3 regions of the Xanthomonas sp. CFBP 8443 genome follow, and region 1 is predicted to be linked to each of the others. Evidence: riboswitches for the same ligand, from Rfam matches in the RefSeq annotation. Region 1 holds a riboswitch; each other region holds the start of a gene.
What was found. A riboswitch is a leader RNA that binds a small molecule or an ion and turns the genes downstream of it on or off. The one in region 1 is predicted to bind cobalamin.

Region 1 (3,201 bases):
CTCGTTGCCGATCCAGCCGATGCAGCGCAGGCCGTCGGCGGCGATCGCCGCGGCGCTGAGCCGGGCGTGGTTGAGGCAGCCCAGGCGCAGCCCGACCACCAGCAGCACCGGCAAGGCCAGCGCGCGCGCCAGGTCGGCCTGGTCCAGCGTCGCCGACAGCGGCGCCGCCCAGCCGCCGACGCCTTCCACCACCACCACGTCGGCCTGCGCGCGCAGACGCGCGAAGGCCGCCGCGATCGGTTCCAGCTCCACGCGCACGCCGGCCTCGGCGGCGGCCAGTTCCGGCGCCAGCGGCAGCGGCAAGGCATAGGGATTGAGGTCCGCGTAGTCCGGCCGCGGCGCGCTGGCCGCCTGCAGCGCCAGCGCATCCTCGTTGCGCCAGCCGTCCGCGCCGCGTTCGCAGCCGCTGGCGACCGGCTTCATGCCCACCGCCACCTGCCCGCGCGCGCGCAGCGCATGCAGCAGCGCGGTGCTGGCGACGGTCTTGCCGATGCCGGTATCGGTGCCGGTGACGTAGAAGGCGGGGAAGCGCATCGTCGCAGGATCCTCGGGGCCGCCACATGCGGCGCGGCCGCGCAGGATAGCCGGCGCCGTGCCGCCGCGTCAGCGTCATCGGCGATCTGCCCGTGCGCAAAGGGGCCATCGCGCCGATGCATGCGCCAAGGAACACGTGGGGCGCAGGTCGATCGCTGCCAGCGACGGCTCGGCCCATCCAGGCACGCGTCCGCTCTCCCTTGCGTCGGCCGTCTCCGCCGCCCAGGCCGCCACCGGCCGCTGCTAGACTCGTGCGATGTTCGCTTCCTCTTCGCTCACCGGCAGCAAGCCGGAACAGTACGCCCAGTTGCTCGCCCAGGCCCGCTCCCTGGTCAGCGGCGAACCCGACCGCATCGCCAATGCCGCCAACCTGGCGGCGCTGGTGTACCACGCGCTGCCGCGGTTGAACTGGGTCGGCTTCTACCTGTACGACGGCAAGGAACTGGTGGTCGGGCCGTTCCAGGGCCTGCCCGCGTGCGTGCGCATCCCGCTGCACAAGGGCGTGTGCGGCGCCGCCGCCAGCAGCGGCCAGACCCAGCGCATCGACGACGTCGAGGCCTTCCCCGGGCATATCGCCTGCGATGCGGCGTCGCGCTCGGAGCTGGTGGTGCCGCTGCTGCGCGACGGCGAACTGATCGGCGTGTTCGACCTGGACAGCCCGGACCTGGCGCGCTTCGATGCCGACGACCAGCACGGCCTGGAGGCGCTCGCCCAGGTCTTCGTCGACGCGCTGCGATGAGCACCGAGAAGCTGCGCAACATCGGCCCCAAGAGCGCGGCCTGGCTGCGCCAGGTCGGCCTGCGCACGCAGGAGGACTTGGCGGCGGCCGGCGCAGTGGGCGCATTCCTGAAGGTCAAGCGCGCCGGCTTCAAGCCCAGCCTCAACCTGCTGTACTCGCTGGAGGGCGCGCTGACCGGCTGCCACTGGCAGGAACTGCCCGAGGCACGGCGCACGCAGTTGCTGGCCGAGCTGGACACGGCGGCGGCGGCGCTTCCGGCGCAACGCGGCCTGCCGGTGGCCGGACCGGTGGCGACCACCCATTTCGACCGCGACGGCGACCATAGCGATACGCCGTATGCGGACTACGCCGACGACGCGTCCGGCGGCCATGCCTACGACGCCGAGCGCGACCGCGGACGCGACGACGACGGCCACGCCGGCGAGCGCGACGCCGACTGATCCGCGCGCCACGCCGCCGATCGCGTACAATCGCGCCGCTTCAAGGTGACCTGCCGGCCCCGGCCTGCAGGTTGAAACGGGAAGCCGGTGCGTCTTGCGACAAGGCCGGCGCTGCCCCCGCAACGGTAAGCGATCCAAGCTGACGACCTGCGCCACTGTGCAAACCGCATGGGAAGGCGTCGCCAGCCGGGAGTTCCGACTCCCAGATCGCCAGCCCGGAGACCGGCCTTGCAGTCCACTGGTTGCGATGCGGAGGGCGTCGCGGCGTGCCGCGCCGCGTCTGGCGCCGTCCGCTTGCACCTTCCGTTCGCGACTCCTTCGCCGTCACAGCGCGCAACCGCGCGCCGGAGTTGCCCCATGTCGTTCCGCCTGCTTTCGGTCGCGATCGCGTCCGCCCTGTCCCTGCCCTCGCTGGCGCTCGCCGCCGATGCCGCCACCGACCTGGACCAGGTCCTGGTCACCGCCACCCGCACCCAGATCTCGGTCGAGGACAGCGTGGTCCCGGCGCAGGTGATCGACCGCGCCGAGATCGAGCGCAGCCAGGCCACATCGCTGGCGCAACTGCTGCAGGGCCGCGCCGGCATCGGCGTGTCCAACCAGGGCGGGCTGGGCAAGCTGACCACGCTGAGCCTGCGCGGCAGCGAATCGGACCACGTGCTGGTGCTGGTGGACGGCGTGCGCATCGGCTCGGCCAGCGCCGGCCTGGCCGCGTTCCAGGACCTGCCGCTGAGCCAGATCGAGCGCATCGAGGTCGTGCGCGGCCCGCGCTCGAGCCTGTACGGCTCCGATGCGATCGGCGGGGTGATCCAGATCTTCACCCGCCGCGGCGGCCAGGGCCTGCAGCAGAACCTGAGCCTGGGCGCCGGCAGCAATGGCCTGCGCCAGGCCAGCGCCGGCTTCAGCAACCGCGGCGAGCGCGGCTGGCTGTCGGTGCAGGGCGGCTACCAGAACACCGACGGCATCAACGCCTGCAACGGTTCGGCCACCCTGTTCGCCGGCTGCTTCATCGACGAGCCGGACCGCGACGGCTACCGCAACACCTCGCTGAGCGCGCGCGCCGGCTATGCGCTGAGCGACACCCTGCGCATCGAAGGCCAGGCGCTGAACATCGACAGCCGCAACGAATACGACGGCGATGCGCTGTTTGCCGGCAACGAGGCTGACAACACCCAGCAGGTGTTCGGCGGCAAGCTCGACTGGACCCCGTCCGAGCGCGTGCACGTGGCCGCGCAGCTCGGCCGCAACACCGACCAGGCCGACAGCTACTACCACGCCGCCGGCAGCGACACGCGCAGCTTCGTCAGCACCTTCGACAGCCGCCGCGACACCGCCTCGCTGCAGGGCGACTTCGGCCTGGCCGAGGGCCACCTGCTCAGCGCCGGCGCCGACTGGCAGCGCGAGGAAGTCACCGGCAGCACCGCCTTCGACGTCGACCAGCGCGACAACACCGGCGTGTTCGCCGAGTACCAGGGCCGCTTCGGCGCGCAG
Region 2 (3,201 bases), 510 kb from region 1:
CGGCAACGCCTGCCGCCCGGATTGTGTAAGCGGATGTTTCCGCCGCCGCCCGCGGAAACATCCGCTGGCCGGAACCCGACATCATGCGCCGGCGCGCAGCCTACCGTGGCTCCACCGCAGCGCCGTGCTGCTTCCCGGAGAAGAACCATGATCCTTTCGCTACGCAATCCGATCCTGTCGCTTGCCTTGGCCATCGCTGGCCTGGGTGCATTGGCGGCGCCGGACGCGCAGGCGCGCGAACGCACCCGCACCCGCAGCGCCAGCCACGTGGACGGCGCCCGCAGTGCCGCGGTGAACGCCAGCGCCAGCGGCGCCAACGGCAGCCGCGTGCGGGGACGCCAGTGGCAGGCCGATGGCCAGGGCAACGCGGCGGGCAGCAGCGGCGCCACGGCGAGCCGTGCCAGCGGTGCATCGGCCACGCGGCAGGGCAGCTTCTACCGCAATGACGACGGCAGCGCCGGCCGCCAGGGCAGCGCCAGCGTCGACGGTGCCAACGGCGGCAGCGTCAGCAGCAGCGGCAGCATCGGCAGGAGCGCCGATGGCAGCGTCGCCGGCAGCCGCCAGAACAGTGCCACCGCCGCCAACGGTTCCAGTTACCAGGGCTCGACCACCCTCGCCGACGGCAGCCTCAGCCACACCGGTACCTGCAGCAACGCCGCTGGCGAGGTCGTGGCCTGCCGTCCGTAGCTGGCTGCCCGGGCATGGCGATCACGCGCCCGCGGCGGCCAGTCCACTGCGGGCGCGATCGCCCACGTCGCCACTTTTCCGCCCATCCTTTATTCGAGAACCGCCATGAAGACAGCCATTGCCCATGGAATGCTGTGCAGCCTGCTGTTGGCCGGCACCGCTGCCGCGCAGGCCGCGCCGAGCGCCACGCAGAAGCAACAGTTGCAGCAACGGCTGAAGGAGGCCGACGCCAACGGCGATGGCCTGATCAGCCGCAGCGAAGCGGCCGCCTCGCTGCCGCGCCTGGCCCAGCGCTTCGATGCGCTGGACGGCAACCACGACGGCCAGCTGGCGCCGGAGGAGCTGCGCGCGGCCATGCAGCAGGCCGGAGCGCGCTCGCGCTGAGTTGGAGCGGCGCCGCTGCGCGGTGGCGGCACCGCGCCTGCAACCCAAGTCCCCGGCCGGGCAGCGGTCAGCGCCGCTTGCTGTCCATCGGTGCTCGCCTGGGTCGCGCCCGGGCCGGGCGCGGCTGGCGGCAGCACATGCGGCTGCGGTTCGGCCCACGCTGCGCGCTGTCGCCGGTACTCCGCGCAATCGCCGTGGGCCGACGCGCGCAGCAGGTTGTCGACGGGGTCGCCGAGGGCCTTGCGGCATGGGCGATCCGGCCGGTTCCAGGCCCGATCCGGCGTCCTGTGGCCGGGTTTTGCGGCGCTGCGGCGGCAAACTATTGCCCCGCTTGGGTTTTCGGTTCGACGACTACATTTAGCGTTGACGAGGCCCAGGTACCACACTATCTTGTGGTGGTCGGTTCCAGCGGCCACCAGGCCGCGGGATCAAAAGGGAAGCCGGTGCGGCGCGCAAGCGCCTAGTCCGGCGCTGCCCCGCAGCGGTAATTGGGAACGAACCCGTCACCCGCACTGAGGCGTCCCGCCTTGGGAAGCGACGGGCTAGGAACCGGCCATCGGCCGTCGCCCATAAGCCCGAAGACCTGCCGACAGCCGCGCGATGCACACAGCGCGGCGCCGACCGTTGAATCTCCGGGGGGAGATGGTCGGTGAAGCGGTGACTGCCCGCAGGCTCGCGCCTGTGCCGTCGCGGTCGCTGCGACACCGCGTCCCCACGCTGCTGATCCGGTCGGAGTCCTGCCTGCGAGGGCCGGGCAGCCGGTGCACCACGCTTGGAGACCTTCATGAGCCAGACCCACAGCCTGCCGGCCGCAGCCCCCCTCGACGCCGCCGACGTCGACCCCACGCCCGCCGCCGCCGCTGCCGCGCAGCCCGACGTGGCCGCCAGCGAGCCGAGCAACGACCAGCGCGCCGTGACCTGGATCGTCAAGGACGGCGGCAACCGCCGCATGGCCTTCGACCGCTCGCGCCTGCAGCGCACCCTGGACCGGATCCATGCCGAGTTCCCGCAGCTGGACGTGGCCGACTACGAGCGCAAGGCGTTCGCGTTCGTGGAGAAGAAGGAAAGCCTGTCGGCCGACGAGATGGTCGACTACCTGATCCGCGAGGCCGAGTCGCGCGTGGACATCGCCACGCCGGAGTGGGAATACTTCGCCGCGCGCCTGTACCTGCACCGCCTGTACAAGCGCGCCAGCAAGAACCGCTTCTACGATGCCGGCGAGAAGTACGGCTCCTACGTCGGCCTGCAGGAAAGCCTGGCCGACCGCGGCGTGTACTCGATCGACATCCTCAAGAACTACTCCAAGGACGAACTCGCCGAAGCCGGCAGGATGATCGAGCCGGAGCGCGACAAGCTGTTCGCCTACAACGGCCTGTACCTGCTGGCCACGCGCTACCTGGCCACCGACAACTCGCGCAAGGTCTACGAGCTGCCGCAGGAGCGCTGGCTGACCATCGCGCTGTACCTGATGCAGGACGAAAAGCCGCGCGAACGCCGCATGCAGTTGGTCGGCGAGGCCTATTGGGCGTTGTCCAACCTGTACATGACCGTGGCCACGCCCACGCTGGCCAACGCCGGCAAGATCGGCGGGCAGCTGTCGAGCTGCTTCATCGACACCGTCGACGACAGCCTGCAGGGCATCTACGACTCCAACACCGACGTGGCGCGCGTGTCCAAGCACGGCGGCGGCGTCGGCGCCTACCTGGGCTACGTGCGTTCGTCCGGCTCGGCGATCCGCGGGGTCAAGAATTCCAGCGGCGGCGTGGTGCCGTGGATCAAGCAGCTCAACAACACCGCCGTGTCGGTGGACCAGCTCGGCCAGCGCAAGGGCGCCATCGCCGTGTACCTGGACATCTGGCACCGCGACATCGAGGCGTTCCTGGACCTGCGCCTGAACAACGGCGACCAGCGCCTGCGCGCGCACGACGTGTTCACCGCGGTGTGCGTGCCGGACATCTTCATGGAAGCGGTGGAGCGCCGCGGCGAGTGGTACCTGTTCGACCCGCACGAGGTGAAGGAGGTCAAGGGGTGGTACCTGCAGGACTTCTTCGACGAGAAGCGCGGCGAAGGCAGCTTCCGCGCCAGGTACGAGGAAGTGGTGGCCGACGAGCGCATCGGCCGCAAGGTGGT
Region 3 (3,201 bases), 480 kb from region 1:
ACGACAGCGGTGCGGCAGCGGCGGAGAGTGGCAAGGGTCACGACAGGCATCCTAACGGACTGATCGGAAACGTTCAAAAGTTGTGAAACGGACCGCATGGCGACAGCGGCACGATTCTGCAAAATCGAGCCAAATTCTTGATTTTTCGGGGTGAATCCGATCTGAACTTTTCCGCTTGCGGCTGTCGGCGTTCAGGCAAATGAACTCCCATCGGCGCTCCTGACGGGCTGTCCCCGGCGCTGCCCGGCCCCGGTTGTGCACGGTCTGCCGCCCTCTCGGAGGGTGACACTGGTCGCCGCAACAACCTGAACAAAATAACTGAACGAGCGTCAAAAGGGAGCCAGCGGCATCGACCCAAACCGTATGGGAGGAAGCACAGGTCCCGGCAGGCTCAGACACTCGCAACCCTGCCAAGCCCCTTTACGCCGCGGCGCGCGCCCCGCCCTCGGTCGGCTGCAACGCCTGTTCCAGCAGCGCCCAGTCCGCGCCCGGCCGGTGCGCGCCCTCGCTGAGCGCCTGGCGGAACGCGCGGCCGCCCGGCTGACCGTGGAACAGGCCGAGCAGGTGCCGTGCGATGTGCTTGAGCGCCACCCCATCGGCCAGGCGCGCCTCGACGTAGGGCCGCAGTGCGCGCAGCAGCTCGGCGCGCGGCCGCGGCGTGGCGCCGGTCAGGGCCGCGTCCAGCCGGTGCAGCACATAGGGATCGTGGTAGGCCGCCCGGCCCAGCATCACCCCGTCGACCGCCTCCAGCTGCGCCTGGGCCGTCTCCACCTCGGCTAGCCCGCCGTTGAGCACGATCCGCAGCTGCGGGCGTTCGCGCTTGAGCCGGTGCGCCCAGTCGTAGCGCAGCGGCGGCACCTCGCGGTTCTCCTTCGGCGACAGGCCCTGCAGCCACGCGTTGCGCGCATGCACCACGAACAGCCCGCAACCGGCGGCGGCGACCTGGTCGACGAAGGCGAGGAAGACCGCGTAGTCGTCGTCCTGGTCCACGCCCAGGCGGCACTTCACCGTGACCGGGATGTCCACCGCCTGCACCATCGCCGCCACGCACTCGGCGACCAGCGCCGGCTCGCGCATCAGGCAGGCACCGAAGCGCCCGGCCTGGACCCGGTCGGACGGGCAGCCGCAATTGAGATTGACCTCGTCGTAGCCCCACTCCTGGCCGATCCGCGCCGCCTGCGCCAACAGCGCCGGATCGCTGCCACCCAGCTGCAGCGCCAGCGGATGCTCGACCGCATCGAAGCCCAGCAAGCGCGCGCGATCGCCCAGCACCACCGCATTGGCATGCACCATCTCGGTATACAGCCGCGCCGACGGCGCCAGCAACCGGTGGAACACGCGGCAATGGCGATCGGTCCAGTCCATCATCGGCGCAACGGACAGGCGCAGGGAAGCGGCGTAGCGCGCGGGCAGGTCGGAGGTCTGGAGCGGAAGCGTCATTGGGCGCGGCGGTGCTGCGCTGCCGCTTGCCGCGGGAGCGCCAGATCATTGGCTTTGGGATCAATAGCTTACACGTTCGCCGTGAACGTTGCCGGCCAACGTCGGCGAATTCACTTGGCGCTTGACCCGCCGCCGCATCCGGCCTATCGTGCGCTCGCCGAAGGTATCCATCGCTTCATTCGGATGAAGGGATGGATTTAAACGGGAATCCGGTGAAGGCCGGCGCCGCAAGCGCCTGCCCATTCCGGAGCTGCCCCGCAGCGGTGAATGGAAACGACCTCCGTCAATGGCACTGGGCCGGCGCATGCCGGCCTGGGAAGCGGCGGACAGTAGGCGCGCAGCCGGCACGGTGCGCTCGTCCATCAGCCCGAATACCGGCCCCGGCCGGAGGACCTGTGCGTCCTCCGATTCGACCTGGCGTCTCCGCGGGGAGGCGGCCGGAAGCCGTGCCGTGGCCCTGCGCCGCGCCGCGCTCTTCCGCCTGCCCGCGTGGCGCCGGTTCGCCCGCGGGGGCGAAGGTCGCTGGCGTGGCGGGCGTCCCGTGCGAACGGGCGGACGGCGCGCGGTTCCTTCGTTCCTCAATGCCCATGAACGCAATGAGGAAACGCAAATGACGATCGTGACCAACCTGGGCTTCCCGCGCATCGGTGCGCGGCGCGAGCTCAAGCGAGCGCTGGAAAGCTACTGGCGCGGCGACAGCAACGGCGCAAGCCTGCAAGACACGGCGCGGCAGTTGCGCCAGCGGCACTGGCGGCTGCAGGTCGAGGCCGGGGTGGACCTGCCGCCCAGCAACGACTTCAGCCTGTACGACGCGATGCTCGACACCGCGTTCCTGTTCGACGCGATCCCGCAGCGCTACCGCGCGCTGGCCGATGCCGATCCGCTGGCCGGCTACTTCGCGATGGCGCGCGGCACGCAGGAGGACGGCCTGGACCTGCACGCGCTGGAAATGACCAAGTGGTTCGACACCAACTACCACTACCTGGTGCCGGAACTGGCGCGGCGCCAGCATTTCCGCCTGCGTGGCGACAAGCCGTTGGCCGAGTTCCTGGAAGCCAAGGCGCTGGGCATCACTACGCGGCCGGTGCTGATCGGGCCGGTGACCTTCCTGCTGCTGTCCAAGACCGTGGACGGCAGCGACCGCTGGGCGCTGCTGGACAGCCTGTTGCCGGCCTACGCCGAACTGCTGCAGCAACTCGACGCTGCCGGTGCCGCCTGGGTGCAGATCGACGAGCCGGCGCTGGTGCTGGATCTGGACCTCGCCGCGCGCGAGGCCTATGGCCGCGCCTATGCGTTCCTGGCCCAGGCGCCGCGGCCGAAGCTGCTGCTGACCACGTATTTCGGCGAGCTGGGCGACAACCTGGAACTGGCCGCGTCGCTGCCGGTGGACGGCCTGCACGTGGACCTGGTGCGCGGCGTGGCGCAGTTGGACGCGGTGCTGCAGGCGCTGCCGGCCGACCGCGTGCTGTCGGCCGGACTGGTCAACGGCCGCAACGTCTGGCGCACGCCGCTGGACACGGCGCTGACCCTGGCGCGTTACGCGGTCGGGCATGTCGGCAGCGAGCGCCTGTGGCTGGCGCCGTCGTGTTCGCTGCTGCACGTACCGGTGGATCTGGAGCAGGAACAGCGCCTGGATCGCGAACTGCACGCATGGCTGGCCTTCGCCCGGCAGAAACTGCAGGAACTGCGCACACTGGCCGATGCGCTGCTGGAGCTGCCGCACGCGCAGACCGAGCTGGCAGCGGCGCGCGAGGCGCTGGA

Region 2: another riboswitch for cobalamin. It lies ahead of NUG20_RS01600 (ribonucleoside-diphosphate reductase subunit alpha); the one in region 1 lies ahead of btuB (TonB-dependent vitamin B12 receptor).
Region 3: another riboswitch for cobalamin. It lies ahead of metE (5-methyltetrahydropteroyltriglutamate--homocysteine S-methyltransferase); the one in region 1 lies ahead of btuB (TonB-dependent vitamin B12 receptor).

Annotation. Positions count from the first base shown of each region.
Region 1 is NZ_CP102592.1:912,839-916,039, reverse strand. It holds gene bioD (dethiobiotin synthase) at 1-534, opposite strand, end outside; gene NUG20_RS03875 (free L-methionine (R)-S-oxide reductase MsrC) at 791-1,273, shown strand; gene NUG20_RS03870 (TfoX/Sxy family protein) at 1,270-1,713, shown strand; cobalamin riboswitch at 1,740-1,959, shown strand; gene btuB (TonB-dependent vitamin B12 receptor) at 2,071-3,201, shown strand, end outside.
Region 2 is NZ_CP102592.1:402,256-405,456, forward strand. It holds gene NUG20_RS01590 (hypothetical protein) at 148-687, shown strand; gene NUG20_RS01595 (hypothetical protein) at 793-1,071, shown strand; cobalamin riboswitch at 1,455-1,677, shown strand; gene NUG20_RS01600 (ribonucleoside-diphosphate reductase subunit alpha) at 1,856-3,201, shown strand, end outside.
Region 3 is NZ_CP102592.1:431,060-434,260, reverse strand. It holds gene dusA (tRNA dihydrouridine(20/20a) synthase DusA) at 421-1,440, opposite strand; cobalamin riboswitch at 1,585-1,838, shown strand; gene metE (5-methyltetrahydropteroyltriglutamate--homocysteine S-methyltransferase) at 2,051-3,201, shown strand, end outside.